DNA from 3 places in the Roseovarius tibetensis genome. Region 3 is predicted to be linked to each of the others. Evidence: riboswitches for the same ligand, from Rfam matches in the RefSeq annotation. Region 3 holds a riboswitch; each other region holds the start of a gene.
The links. A riboswitch is a leader RNA that binds a small molecule or an ion and turns the genes downstream of it on or off. The one in region 3 is predicted to bind thiamine pyrophosphate.
Positions count from the first base shown of each region.

Region 1: another riboswitch for thiamine pyrophosphate. It lies ahead of ACROSR_RS11940 (3-oxoacyl-ACP reductase); the one in region 3 lies ahead of thiD (bifunctional hydroxymethylpyrimidine kinase/phosphomethylpyrimidine kinase).
Region 2: another riboswitch for thiamine pyrophosphate. It lies ahead of ACROSR_RS11950 (sodium:solute symporter family transporter); the one in region 3 lies ahead of thiD (bifunctional hydroxymethylpyrimidine kinase/phosphomethylpyrimidine kinase).

Region 1 is NZ_JBPBBB010000016.1:62,364-66,729, reverse strand. Features, by position in the region: gene ACROSR_RS11945 (LLM class flavin-dependent oxidoreductase) at 1-763, opposite strand, end outside; gene ACROSR_RS11940 (3-oxoacyl-ACP reductase) at 775-1,557, opposite strand; TPP riboswitch at 1,604-1,705, opposite strand; gene ACROSR_RS11935 (class I SAM-dependent methyltransferase) at 2,584-3,216, shown strand; gene ACROSR_RS11930 (alpha/beta hydrolase) at 3,213-4,366, shown strand, end outside.
Region 2 is NZ_JBPBBB010000016.1:67,137-71,502, forward strand. Features, by position in the region: gene ACROSR_RS11945 (LLM class flavin-dependent oxidoreductase) at 1-111, shown strand, start outside; gene ACROSR_RS11950 (sodium:solute symporter family transporter) at 125-1,570, opposite strand; TPP riboswitch at 1,655-1,765, opposite strand; gene ACROSR_RS11955 (ABC transporter substrate-binding protein) at 2,084-3,649, shown strand; gene ACROSR_RS11960 (hypothetical protein) at 3,890-4,057, shown strand; gene ACROSR_RS11965 (transposase) at 4,097-4,366, shown strand, end outside.
Region 3 is NZ_JBPBBB010000002.1:143,206-147,571, reverse strand. Features, by position in the region: gene ACROSR_RS02595 (FAD-dependent oxidoreductase) at 1-861, opposite strand, end outside; gene thiD (bifunctional hydroxymethylpyrimidine kinase/phosphomethylpyrimidine kinase) at 858-1,652, opposite strand; TPP riboswitch at 1,699-1,801, opposite strand; gene ACROSR_RS02585 (ion channel) at 2,038-2,478, opposite strand; gene ychF (redox-regulated ATPase YchF) at 2,596-3,693, opposite strand; gene trpA (tryptophan synthase subunit alpha) at 3,821-4,366, shown strand, end outside.

The DNA.
Region 1 (4,366 bases), on a different contig from region 3:
CCGGCGCGCGCCTCGCCGCGCGCACGCGTGCCTGGATATCGCGGTAATACGCCTGCGCCGATGGCAGGTCATAGGCAACGGCGTAGATCGCTTCGGCGTAGCGCGCGGCCAGATCGCGCCCCGGTTTCGACGCGCCGGCCTGAAACAGCACCGGATGCCCCTGCGGCGGGCGCGGCACGTTCAGCGGACCATCCACCATGAAATGGTCGCCCCGGTGATGGATGGGCCGCACCTTCGCCGGGTCGGCGAACTGCCCCTGACGGTCACACAGCAGCGCGTCATCGGACCACGAATCCCACAGCGCCAACACCGTGTCGGCAAATTCCCTGGCGCGTGCGTAGCGCGCCTCGGCGGGCGGCATCGCCTCGAGCCCGTGATTGCGGGCTTCCGTGTCAAACATCGAGGTCACGAGGTTCCAGCCCATCCGCCCGCCCGAGATATGATCGAGCGAGGCGAGCATCCGCGCCGCGTGAAAGGGCGTGTAAAAGGTACTGGACACCGTGGAGATCAGGCCGATCCGCTCGGTCGCGCGGGCCATCGCCGCCATCGCCGTCAGCGGTTCGAGAAACCACAAGGGCCCGCCGCCGACATTGGTGGCCGCCTGACCATCGGCAAAGAACACCGCGTCCAGCTTGCCCCGCTCGGCGATCTGCGCCAGCCCCTCGTAGTAACGGATATCGCCCAGACGCTCGACCGGCGATCCGGGCTGGCGCCACGCCGCGCGGTGATGGCCGCAGGCCATGATGAACAGGTTAAGATGCATCTGCGCGCGCTTCAGTTCTTCACGAGGCCGCCATCGACCACCAGGTTCTGCCCGGTAACGGCCCGTGCCCAGGGCGAGGCGAAAAACAGGGCGGCGTCGGCAAACTCCTCGGGCGTGGTGACCCGGCGCAGCGGCGTGTTGGCGGCGATCAGATCGAACACCGCCTCGGGCGTGGCGGCAGAGGCATCCGTGGTGCGCAGCAGCCCGCCCGACAGCATGTTCACGGTGATGCCCTCGGGGCCCAGATCATGCGCCAGCGTGCGGGTCAGCGACAGCAGTGCCGCCTTGGCCGCCGTGTAGTCGTGATAGGGCACGACCGGGTTCTGGAACAGGTTGGTGCCGATGTTGATCACCCGCCCGAATCCCAGTTCCCGCATCCCCGGCAGCGCCGCCTGAACGGTATTCAGCGCGCCGCGCGCCACGCCCTGCAACTGGTGATCGAGATGTTCCCATGTCAGGGCATCCGGGCCGGGCCGCGCATCGCCATTGAACGAAAAGGCCGGCAGCGCATTGTTGACGACAGTCGTCACCGGCGCCCCGAAATGCGCCTGTGCCGCCGCGAACATGGCGCGGACCGAATCGGGGTCGCGCACATCTGCCTGCACCGCCAGCGTACGCTCTGGTGCATGCGCAGCCACAGCCTGCGCGGCCTCTGCGCTTTCAAGGTAATTCACGATCACCCGCGCACCCTGCGCCAGAAACGCGTGGGCGAGGCAGGCGCCCAAGCCCCGGCTGGCGCCGGTGATCAGGACAAGTTGACGGGAAAGCGGCAGGTCAGGTTCGGTCGCGGTCATGTTACGTCCCCTTTTTCGGGTCGGGGACGCATGTCTGCCGATCGGCTCATCATCAGACGGACATCCCTTCGCCGGTATTAACTGGATCAGGTTCGACGGGTTTGATCTCAGCCCCGGCAAATCGCCCAAGGCACCCCGTGTCGTTGTTCTGAATCCTTAGCGGATGATGCCGCTGAAGTCATCACCCGAAAACAACAAGGCCATCGTGGCAGCGCGTGTCGCGGGCCTTGTGAACCATTCGCGCCCGTTCGGTGACGCGCTTACCCCCTGCCCCGCATGCCGTCCGCGCGACGCCCTGCATCGCAGGCGTAGGCCCGCGTATGACCGGGACGGCCAGCCGACGAGCCATGCAAAAAACGCATAGCGGAATGGATTGGTAATTACGCCGCAGTGCAGCGATATAGAGCCTACCACGATCATACCCGCGTTGATCACGCGGCGAACAGAAAGACACGACGATGTACCGAATGCCAACTCAACCCGAACTCGACGCAATCACAAACGAGGCGCGCCGTCAGCGTGCCCTGCTGATCCGGAGCATTCTGCGCCGCCTCTTCACCCGCAAGCCCGCGGGTGTCGCGAGCCCGGCGCACTGAAGCAATCGTTATGCAACGAACCCGTGAAGGACGGCCGGTCGCGAAAGCAGCCGGCCGTTTTCTTGTGCATCATGCGGATGTCGCGATCGCCCACCTAATCCAAGGGAAAGACGCTGCCCATCCTCCTGAACAACACCTCCGGATCGCATCGTGCTGCCCGGAAAGCACGACCCGACCATCCCGGAACATGAGCACGCCCATGATGGGTAGCCCGGTCTAAGGCGGTGCCACCCACCTCGCGACATGGTGCACAGTCCGCACGGCATGTCGCGCATCACGCGGGGCTGTGGCAACGTGATCGCGCCACCGCGCGGGGCGGATCGCGTGACGGCGTTCCGATCCCGGCGTCTTGAGGTCTCAGGGCTGAAATGCCTGTATCCCGGCATGCATCTCGGATTAGGATACGACGCAGAGGAAAGGTCCGGCAGTGATGGCAGACAGACAAGAGCACTGGGACGCGATCTACACCACGCGCCAGGAAGAAGATCTGACGTGGTTCGAGGCGACACCGTCGATATCAGTCGATCTTGTCCAAGCCTCGGCGCGCCCCGGCGATGCCATCATCGACATCGGTGCCGGGGCCTCGCGGCTCGTGGACGCGCTGCTTGAGACGGGGCTTGGCCCTCTCGCCGTGCTGGACTTTTCCGCGGCCTCCCTTGCCAAGAGCCAGCAGCGCCTCGGCGCGCAGCGCGATGACGTGACATGGATCGAGGCGGATATCACGACGTGGCAGCCGTCGCGAGAATACGCGGTCTGGCATGACCGCGCGGTATTTCATTTCCTGACCCGCCCCGAAGACCGCGCCGCATACACGCGCGCCATGTCCGAAGCCCTCGTCCCCGGCGGCATCGCGATCATTGCCACATTTGCCGATGACGGACCCGAGATGTGCTCGGGGCTGCCGGTGGTCCGCTACGCGCCGGGCGAGCTGGCGCAAGAACTCGACCGGTTGTGTCCGGGCCGGTTCGAGATGATCGAGGGGACACGCCACACGCACATGACGCCCAAGGGACATCGACAGAGCTTCCAGTACAGCATGTTTCGGAAGACGGACGCGGGATGAGCGTTCTGCGCTCGATCCTTCGCGGCGTGCTCCGCCCGGTTTCCGCCGTGGGACTGCTTGTGGCCGTGATCTTTTTCGGCCTTTCGGTGACCCCGTCGATGGTGCCGCGGTCGCCCGAGTTGCAGGGCGCACTGGGCGGTCTCATCGCCGCGCTCGGTTATCTGATCTGGTGGCTTGCGGCGTGCCTGCTGGCCTGGCTCGGACTGTGGAGCGAGCGCAGGGTCTCGCGGCCCGGACGGATCGTGCTGATGCTTGTCTCGGCCGTCATCGCCGTCGTTTTTCTGTGGAAAGCCGCCGATTGGCAGAATTCGATCCAGCACGCGTGGGGCCTCGCCCCGCTCGAGGCCTCTGCCCCGCTGCGCGTGGCTGCCATTGCGGTGGCGGTGTTCGTCATCCTTCTGGTCGCGGGGCGGCTGTTCCGGGGACTTGCCAAGCGCCTGCAGGCGCGCAGCCTGCGGGTCCTGCCGCCCCGCATGGCGCAAGCGGCGGGGATGGGCCTTGCCGTATTGGTGTTTGCCGCCACGATCGACGGGGTCGCCGTGCGGGGCGTTCTGCGCACCATCGACACGGGTGCACGCCTGGCCGACGCGATCATTCCACCCGATCTTGCCCCGCCCGACACGACGCATGTCAGCGGGGGCCCCGGCTCGTTGCTGGACTGGGAGGATCTGGGCCGATGGGGCCGGAATTTCGTCGCGTCCGGCCCGACCGCCGCCAAGATCGCGGATTTCTGGAACGCGCCCGCGCGGCAACCGATCCGGATCTATACGGGGCTCAACGCCGCTGAGACGCCGGACGCGCGCGCGCAGCTTGCCTTCGACGAGTTGCTGCGCGCCGGCGGGTTCGACCGTCAGGTGCTGGTGATCGCGATGCCTACGGGTTCGGGCTGGCTCGACCCCGGCGGGATGGACACGCTCGATTACATCACCCGCGGAGACGTGGCGACCGTGGCGGTGCAGTATTCATATCTGCCCAGCCCGGTCTCGGTGGTCGTCGACCCGATGCGCGGCGTGGCCGAGGCGCAGGCGCTGTTCGACAAGGTCTATCGCCACTGGTCCGACATGCCCCAGGATACGCGACCGCGTCTCTATCTGCACGGGCTCAGCCTCGGGGCGTTCCTGTCGCAGCAAACGGTGCCGCTTCTCGATCT
Region 2 (4,366 bases), on a different contig from region 3:
GATTTCATCGACCACGTGGTGCCGGTGTTGCAGGCCCGGGGGCTTTTCCGCCGCGACTATGCGGGACGGACTTTGCGCGACCATCTGGGGCTGGCGCGCCCGTCCGCCTGACCGGGTGCGGCGCTCAGCCCCGGAAGCGGCGCACGCTGGCACCGAGCAGGCTGAAATCAAACGCCGCGCGCTCGGGCAGCAGCCGCAACAGCACCAGCGACACGCCGACCGGAACAAGCGCCGCCAGCAGGAACGACTCCAGCAAGGTCGCGGTGCCCGCGCCCGGCGCCGGAAACATCGCCAGCCCGGCGATGAGGCCGCACCCGGTGCTGATCGCCGCGTTGAACCCGGTATAGCGGCGATGGAACAGCCCGAAGAATACCGGGAACGCTGCCGCCGAGCACAGCAGATCGGCCAGCAGGAACAAGTATAGCACGCTGTAACCTTGCGCCGCGACCCATGTCACCGGGACCGCCGCCACAACGATCAACCAGCGCGCAAGGGTCATCAGGGTGCGGTCAGCCGCGCCGGACATCAGCCGCCCCATGTCGACGGCGATGATGCTGGAGGTGGCGCTGATGGTGGAATCCGCACTGCTCATGACCAGCGCCAGCCCCAGCGGGATAAGCGCCAGCGCGAACCACATCGGCACCTCTGCCAGCAGAACGCTGAACAGCGCGACCGACCCGTCGCCGTCGAGGCCTAGCCCGACGAAGGCCAGACCGAACAGCCCCATCAGCCCGACGACCACGAAATTGCACACACCGCTGATCCAGAAACCCCGGCGCAATACCCGCGCGTCGCGCGCGGCATAGATCCGCTGCCACGTGCCCTGATAGAACAGCCCGGTCAGCGCCACAGCGAGAAAGAAGGTCACCCCCGCGCGCAGCCCCCCTGTGTCACCGATCTGCAGCAGATGCGGCGCGGTCTCGCGCAGTCCTGCAAGGGTAGGGGCGGCACCGCCGGCGGCTTGCCAGCCAAAAACCAGGAGCAGCCCGAGCATCGGCGCGATCACGATCATCTGCAACTTGTCGGTGTAGATCGACGCCCGAAGCCCCCCGTAGAAGGTGTATATCAGCGTCGCGGCCATGACCGTGCTGGCCGTCACCCATAGCGGGATGGGCGCCAGCAAGGCCACCATCCGCGCCACGGCCGTCAGGCCCGCGGCCAGCAGGATGAACAGGTAGAACAGCATGATCACAAGGGTGAAGGCATACATGACGCGACCGTAGCGATGGATCACGAACTCGGTCAGGCCATGGCCGTCGGGGATGAGGTCACGCATCCGCTGACCCAGCGGGATCATCACGAGGCGCGGCACCATCGACCCCAAGGCATAGCCAAGGATCGCGCCGATCCCGCCCCATGTCGCGGCCTGCGCCGGGCCGAACAGGATCCAGGTCCCCAGCGTGGTCGCCACCAGCGTCAGCACGGTCGCACGGGTGTTCTGGCTGTTGCGGGCGGTGATGTAATCTTCCAGCGTGTCGCGGTGACGCCGGGCATGGATCAGGCCGGGGATGGCCAGAAGGGCGGCGCATAATGACAGCCACAGGCCTGTCCAGACGGGGTCGAGCATCATGACAGTCGGTCCTCTTCTCTGCGCCTTTCGGCGGTACGCTGTTGCGATCGATGCACGGCGCGCAAGAAAGAGGGGTACGGGTGCAGACCCGGCCTATTCCTTCCCTTCGCCGGCATGACCCGGATCAGGTTCTAAGGGTTACCACCGCATGACAGCGATGGAGTCTCAGCCGACAAGGCTCCCCCAGGACTTGAAGGTATCGGTAAGCACCCGGCGCATGCGTGTCAATGAAACAGGATCGATACCGCCAGTCTCACACGAGCCGCCAAGTGTATTGTCCTGCCTCGACCGCCAAGGTGATCCGCAGGCCGGTCCCCGAACCGACACCGACCGCCGGTTTCCCGACCGGCCGGGCGATGCCGTGCCGCGACCGGCGCGCGCCGGTCGCGCGATGTGCGCTGGCATCTGCCGCGCGGGGGAATCGCGTCGCAACTTGACGATCGCGTACGGCCCGGTACTGTATGTCGCCAGTGCGCTTCTCGGAGGGCACAATCAAAAGGAGAACCCACAAACATGACATCTCGCATTCGCGGCCTCGACCGCAGAAGCTTTCTTGCAGGCACGGCCGCAACGGGCCTGTCCGCAGGTATGATGCCGGGCGTTGCCTGGTCGGCCACCGACATGACCCCGAAACGCGGCGGCACGATCCGCCATGCAAAGGGTCACGGCAACACCAACGACACGCTGGATCCGGCAACCTGGACCAACGGCTTCACGGTCGCCCTGCCGTTCGGCATGCACGGGTACCTGACCAAAGTGGCGACAGACGGGTCGGCCGAACCGGATCTCGCCGAAAGCTGGGAGGCCACGCCGGATGCGAAGACATGGCGCTTCAGGATCCGACAGGGGGTGACCTATCATTCCGGCAAGCCGCTGAGCCTTGACGACATCGTAGATTCCATCAATCACCACAGGGGCGAAGGGTCCACCTCGGTTGCCAAGCCGCTGGTCGCCCCGATCGTGAGCGTCGCCAAGGAAGGCGACAACACGGTCGTGTTCGAACTGTCCGCTGGCAGCGCCGATTTCCCCTTCGTGTTTACCGATTACCACATGGCGATCGTGCCATCCGACGGCAACGGCGGGATCGACTGGCGCTCCGGCGATGGCTGCGGCGCCTACAGGCTGGTCGAATTCCAGCCCGGTGTCATCGCCCGCCTCGAACGGCACACAGAGGACTGGAACCAGAACCGTGGCTGGTTCGATGCGGTCGAGATGCTGTCGGTCGTCGATGTGAACGCCCGGACCTCGTCGCTTGTCTCGGGTGAGGTCGACGTGATCGACAAGCTCGATCTCAAGACTATCAGCATGCTGGGGCGCGATCCCGACCTCGCGATCCACTCGATCGCGGGCCCGCAATATTACAGTTTCGCGGCTCAGGCCGACACCGCGCCCTTTGACGACGTGAATGTCCGGTTGGCGCTGAAATACGGCATCAACCGGCAGGAGCTGGTCGACAAGATCCTGTTCGGCCACGGCACCGTCGGCAACGACCAGCCCATCGGACCGAGCTACCGGTTCCACGATCCGGATCTCGCCCAGCACAGCTACGATCCCGACAAGGCGAAATTCCACCTGCGCGAGGCCGGGCTCGACAGCCTCGACGTGACCCTGTCGGCGGCCGATGCGGCCTTTCCGGGGGCCGTGGATGCCGCGGTGCTCTACCGGAACTCGGCCAATGCGGCCGGGATCAACATCAACGTCAACCGCGTTGCCAACGATGGCTACTGGTCGGATGTCTGGCTGAAGCACCCATTCTGCGCGGTCTACTGGGGCGGCCGCCCGACCGAGGATCAGATCTTTTCCACGGCCTACGAGTCCGGCGCGGCGTGGAATGACAGCAGCTGGTCGAATGCCCGGTTCGACGAGTTGCTGGTGAAGGCCCGCGCCGAACTGAACGAGGATGCGCGCCGCGCCATGTATTCGGAAATGCAGCAGCTTGTGTCCAAGGATGGCGGCACCGTGCTGCCGATGTTCGCGAATTTCGTCTTCGCGACCAATGGCAAGATCGCGCATGGCGAGTTCGCGTCAAATTTCGACATGGACGGCGAACGCTGGATGGAACGCTGGTGGTTCGCCTGAATACATGCCCCATGGCCTGCGGGTCACCAGGTTGATGCATGCGCCCCGCCTCTTTCGGCGGGGCGCATTGGTCTTGATCGCCACCGTCCTCTGACCGCAACGTGTCGCGGGAAGCTGACGCATCCGGTTATCGTAGCATGTCCCTGTCTTTCCAGAGACGTTACAGTGCGTGACCGCTGCCAGGATACGCCGCCCCTCAGGGGCCATCACCAATTTCCGCGTGTTTCTCCGAAGAGCCAATTGTCGCGGCTGTACGAGGAGATCGACGAGCATGTGCAGGCGTTCCTGAACCGTCCGCTGGACGGGGTGATCCTCATGAATTCGGTCCGAGGGACCGAATTCCCACCGTCCGGGGGGACGTTCGGCGCGGTCAACGGCCCCTCCACTCGCTCGACACCCTCTACGTGAAGCTGCGCGCGGCCGGCGTGCGGGGCCGCGCCCGAACCAGTGGCGCGCCGGCCCCTCACGGTCTCAATGGCGGTGATAGTGGCCGTGGCGATCAACACCGACGCGCGACGGGAAATCTTCGGGATCACCGGCATGCCGTCGGAGGCCGAGACGTTCCGGGCCGATTTCCTGCGGTCTCTCACCCGCCGCAGCCTGCGCGGTGTTCAACTGGTGATCAGCGACGCCTATAAGGGGCTGAAAGCGGCCGCACGCAAGGTCCTGGGGGCCGGCTGGCAGCGCTGCCACGTGCACTTCCAGCGCAATCTCCTG
Region 3 (4,366 bases):
GTCGTCTTGCCGCGTGATGCGCGGCAGGTTGTCGGGAAAGGCGGGGCGGGCATCCGCACCGATTTCCACCACCTCGGCCTCGCCGAAGGCCGGATGCAGGGCGTAGGCCGCCGACAGAAGCTCCATCACCGAGCGGGCCGAGGCGCGGCCACGCTCTCCGCTTTCGATCTGGGTGGCGCCCAGCATGAAGATGCCGTCGCCACGCGGCACGATATAGAGCGGAAAGCGCGGATGCAGCAGGCGTACCGGCCGTGTGAGGGTCACGTCTCGGCTGCGCAGCACGACCATCTCGCCCTTGACGCCGCGCAGATCGGGCAGGGCGTCCTGCGCCGCAAGGCCGCGGCAATCGATCACCGGGCCGTCGGGGGCCTCATCGCTTTGCTCGAAACGCGCACCGTCCGCTTCCAGCGTCCGGCGCAGATGCGCAAGCGCCCCGCGCGGGTCGATATGCGCCTCGGTCTCGAACCACAGCGCGCGGTCGTGCCGGTCGGCGACATGCGGCTCCAATGCCGTCAGATCGTCGCCGGTGACCAGCCGGTGCCCGGTGGTGCGACGCGCGAACTGGTCAAGCTCTCGCCGGTCGCGCCCCAGTGTGATCACGAGCGAGCCCTGGCGTTGCACCGCCACGCCGCGTGCGGCCCACCAATCGGCGGCCTCGCGCCCCAGCCGCACCACGGGTTCCTCTGCGGTGGCGCCTTCGCATTCGGGCGCGAGCATGCCGCCCGCCCACCATGAACAGGCATGGGGGCCGGGCAGCGGGTTGGGGTCGCGCAGGGTGACGGACACGCCGCGCGCCATCAGCTCGGTCGCCACGCACAGCCCCACGACGCCTGCGCCGCGAATTGTGACATGTGCCGTCATGTCCAGACCTCGTGAAAGTGATGCACCGGTCCGTGCCCCTCGCCAATCTGTAGCCGATCTGCGGCCCGGATCGCCGCGTGCAGCCAGCCATGCGCGCGCTCGACCGCCTGCGTCAGGGTATGCCCCTTCGCAAGCCCCGCCGCGATGGCCGAGGAATAGGAACAGCCCGTGCCGTGGGTGTTGCGCGTGGCGATACGGGGTGCGTCGAAGCGGATCGCCTCGTCGCCGATCAGCCAGTCGGTGCAGGTCTCGCCCTTGCCGTGGCCGCCTTTCATCAGCACCGCGCGCGCGCCCATGTCGCGCAGTCGCGCGCCGTGATCCTGCATGTCGGCGTTGCTGCGCGCTTCGGGCAGCCCGAGAAGCGCCGCCGCCTCTGGCAGGTTCGGTGTCAACAGGTCGGCGCGTGGCACCAGATGTGTCAAAAGCGCGGCACGCGCGCTGTCGGGCAGCAGCCGGGCCCCGGATTTCGCGACCATGACCGGGTCGATCACCACGGGGCCGGCATGGTCGGCAAGCGCCCGCGCAACCGTCTCGATCAGGCTGGCATCACCCAGCATGCCGATCTTGATCGCGTCGATCCGGATGTCATCCAGCACCACCGCGATTTGCGCGGCGACGCTGGCCTCGGGGATCGGGTGTACGTCGGTCACCGCAACGGTATTCTGCGCCGTGACGGCGGTGATCACGCTGGCCCCGTAGACACCAAGCGCCGAGAATGTCTTGAGGTCGGCCTGAATGCCTGCGCCACCGCCACTGTCGGAGCCTGCAATCGTCAGCGCTGTTGTCGCCATCCTGCGTTCCTCTCTCGTTATCGGGAACGAAGGTGCTGCGCCGGTTGGCAGACAAGGCTCCGTTCCCTACGCCGGTGTGACCCGGATCAGGTTCGATGGGTTGGCCTGTTGCCTCTCAGCCCCGTGATCGGGCACCCCAACGGATACTTTCGAGATAGCAATTAGGTGCCGACCCGACAAGGGGCGACATCCGCGGCGCCCGAGGTCGGGACCCGGCCCGGCGGGACTGATCTCTGCGCCAGTCGCCCGACCGCGCGCTGATGTGTGACGCGCCTCCGGCGGGAGTATTTGGAGAAAGATGAAAACGGTAGGACGCAGTCCGGACAGACGGCGCGGGGCGGTGGGGTTTGCGCCGTGGTCCCGTCAATGCGGGCGAGCGCGGCCGCTAGTCATCCAGATCCGGGTGCCAGTGGCGCCGCATGACGAGATAGGTGAACGATGCAGACCATGTGATAAGCAGAAACCCGTTGAGGGATTCGATGCCGGCGAGGATCCTGAGCGGTCCCTCGGGATAGACATCCCCGATACCAAGGGTGGTGAAGCTGGTGATCGAGAAATAGAAGAAGTCGAGCGCCGTCGCCGTGGCCTGACCCTCGATCCCGCCAAAACGCGCGCTTTGATGCAGCGCCGCGATCGCGGCGGCATAGAGGATGATCTCGACGAGATGCGCGGCGAAGCACGCGAAGATGACGACCAGAACACGTTGTCGCGGGCGGATCGGCAGATGGCGGATCAACCGCCCGGTCATGCGCAATGCCTCGTAGTGGACCAGGACCGTCGCGGAAATCAGCAGCGCGGCAACGGCAAGAATGATGAATGCGGTCATTGACGTCACAAGGCTCCTGCCACGGTTTCGTGCGTTCCGTGACCCGCCTGGACGCGGGCGTCCCATCCAGCCGTTCGGGCCGCACCATGTGTGCTGCGGGGGACCGGTGCGCGCGGGTCAGGTATTGAAGAGGAAATGCAGCACGTCGCCATCCTTGACAATATACTGCTTGCCCTCGGCGCGCATCTTGCCGGCATCCTTGGCCTTCTGTTCGCCGCCGAGACTGACGAAATCGTCGTAGGCGATGGTTTCAGCCCGGATGAAGCCACGTTCGAAATCGCCGTGTATGACCCCGGCGGCCTTGGGCGCGGTTGTGCCGGTGGGCACGGTCCAGGCGCGGGCCTCTTTCGGGCCGACGGTGAAATAGGTCTCGAGGTGCAACAGGTCGTAGCCGGCGCGGATGAGCCGGTCGAGACCGGCCTCGTCGAGCCCCATCTCGTCCAGGAACATCGCCGCCTCCTCGGCGTCGAGCTGGCTGATTTCCTCTTCGATCTGCGCCGAGATCACGACCGAGGCCGCGCCCTGCGCCTCGGCCATGCGTGCCACGGCCTCTGAATGGGCGTTGCCGTCGGCGGCGTGAGCCTCGTCGACATTGCAGACGAAAAGGACGGGCTTGGAGGTCAGAAGCTGCAGCATCTTCCACGCCTTGAGGTCGTCCTCGTCGATTGCGACGGTGCGGGCGGGCTTGCCCTCTTCAAGGGCTGTCTGCGCGAGGGCGAGCAGGCGGTCGGCCTGCACGGCCTCCTTGTCGCCGCCCTTGATCTTGCGCGCGAGACCGGCGCGGCGTTTCTCGATGCTGTCGAGATCGGCGAGCATCAGTTCGGTCTCGACCGCGTCGGCATCGGCGACGGGATCGACACGGCCATCGACATGCGCCACATCGCCATCCTCGAAGCAGCGCAGGACATGGGCGATGGCGTCGACCTCGCGTATATTGGCGAGAAACTGGTTGCCAAGGCCCTCGCCCCGCGACGCGCCCTTCACCAGCCCGGCGATATCGACGAAGGTCATGCGGGTGGGGACGATCTGTTTCGACTTCGCGATCGCCGCCAGCCGGTCGAGCCGCGCATCGGGCACCGCGACCTCGCCCACGTTCGGCTCTATCGTGCAGAACGGAAAATTCGCGGCTTGTGCGGCCGCCGTGCGGGTGAGCGCGTTGAAAAGCGTCGATTTGCCGACATTGGGCAAGCCGACGATACCCATCCTGAAGCCCATCTGCCACTCTCCCAGCCCGTGAATTGCGGGCATGTACGGGGTCGGACGGGGCAAGGTCAAGCCGGGCATTGATTTCGCCCGCGCTTTGCGCCAAACCGCCCGGAACGCATCTGAAGGACACACCCCCATGACCCGTATCGACACCAGGTTTGCCGAACTGAAAGCCGCCGGGAAAAAGGCCTTCGTGTCCTATATCATGGCGGGTGATCCGGATGTCGAACGGTCCTTCGAGGTGATGAAGGGATTGCCCGCGGCGGGGGTCGACGTGATCGAACTGGGCGTGCCCTTCACCGACCCGATGGCGGATGGGCCGACGATCCAGCAGGCCGGGCAGCGCGCGCTTGCCGGTGGCATGACACTGGAAAAGACGTTGCAGATGGCGCGGCGCTTTCGCGAGATCGACGATGTGACCCCGATCGTGCTGATGGGTTATTACAACCCGATCTACAGCTGGGGGGTCGAACGGTTCCTGGTCGATGCGACGGCGGCGGGGATCGACGGGCTGATCGTGGTCGATCTGCCCCCCGAAGAGGATGACGAACTGTGCCTGCCCGCATCGAAGGCCGGGCTGAACTTCATCCGGCTGGCGACGCCCACGACCGATGACAAGCGCCTGCCCAAGGTTCTCGAGAATACCAGCGGGTTCGTCTATTACGTCTCGATCACCGGGATC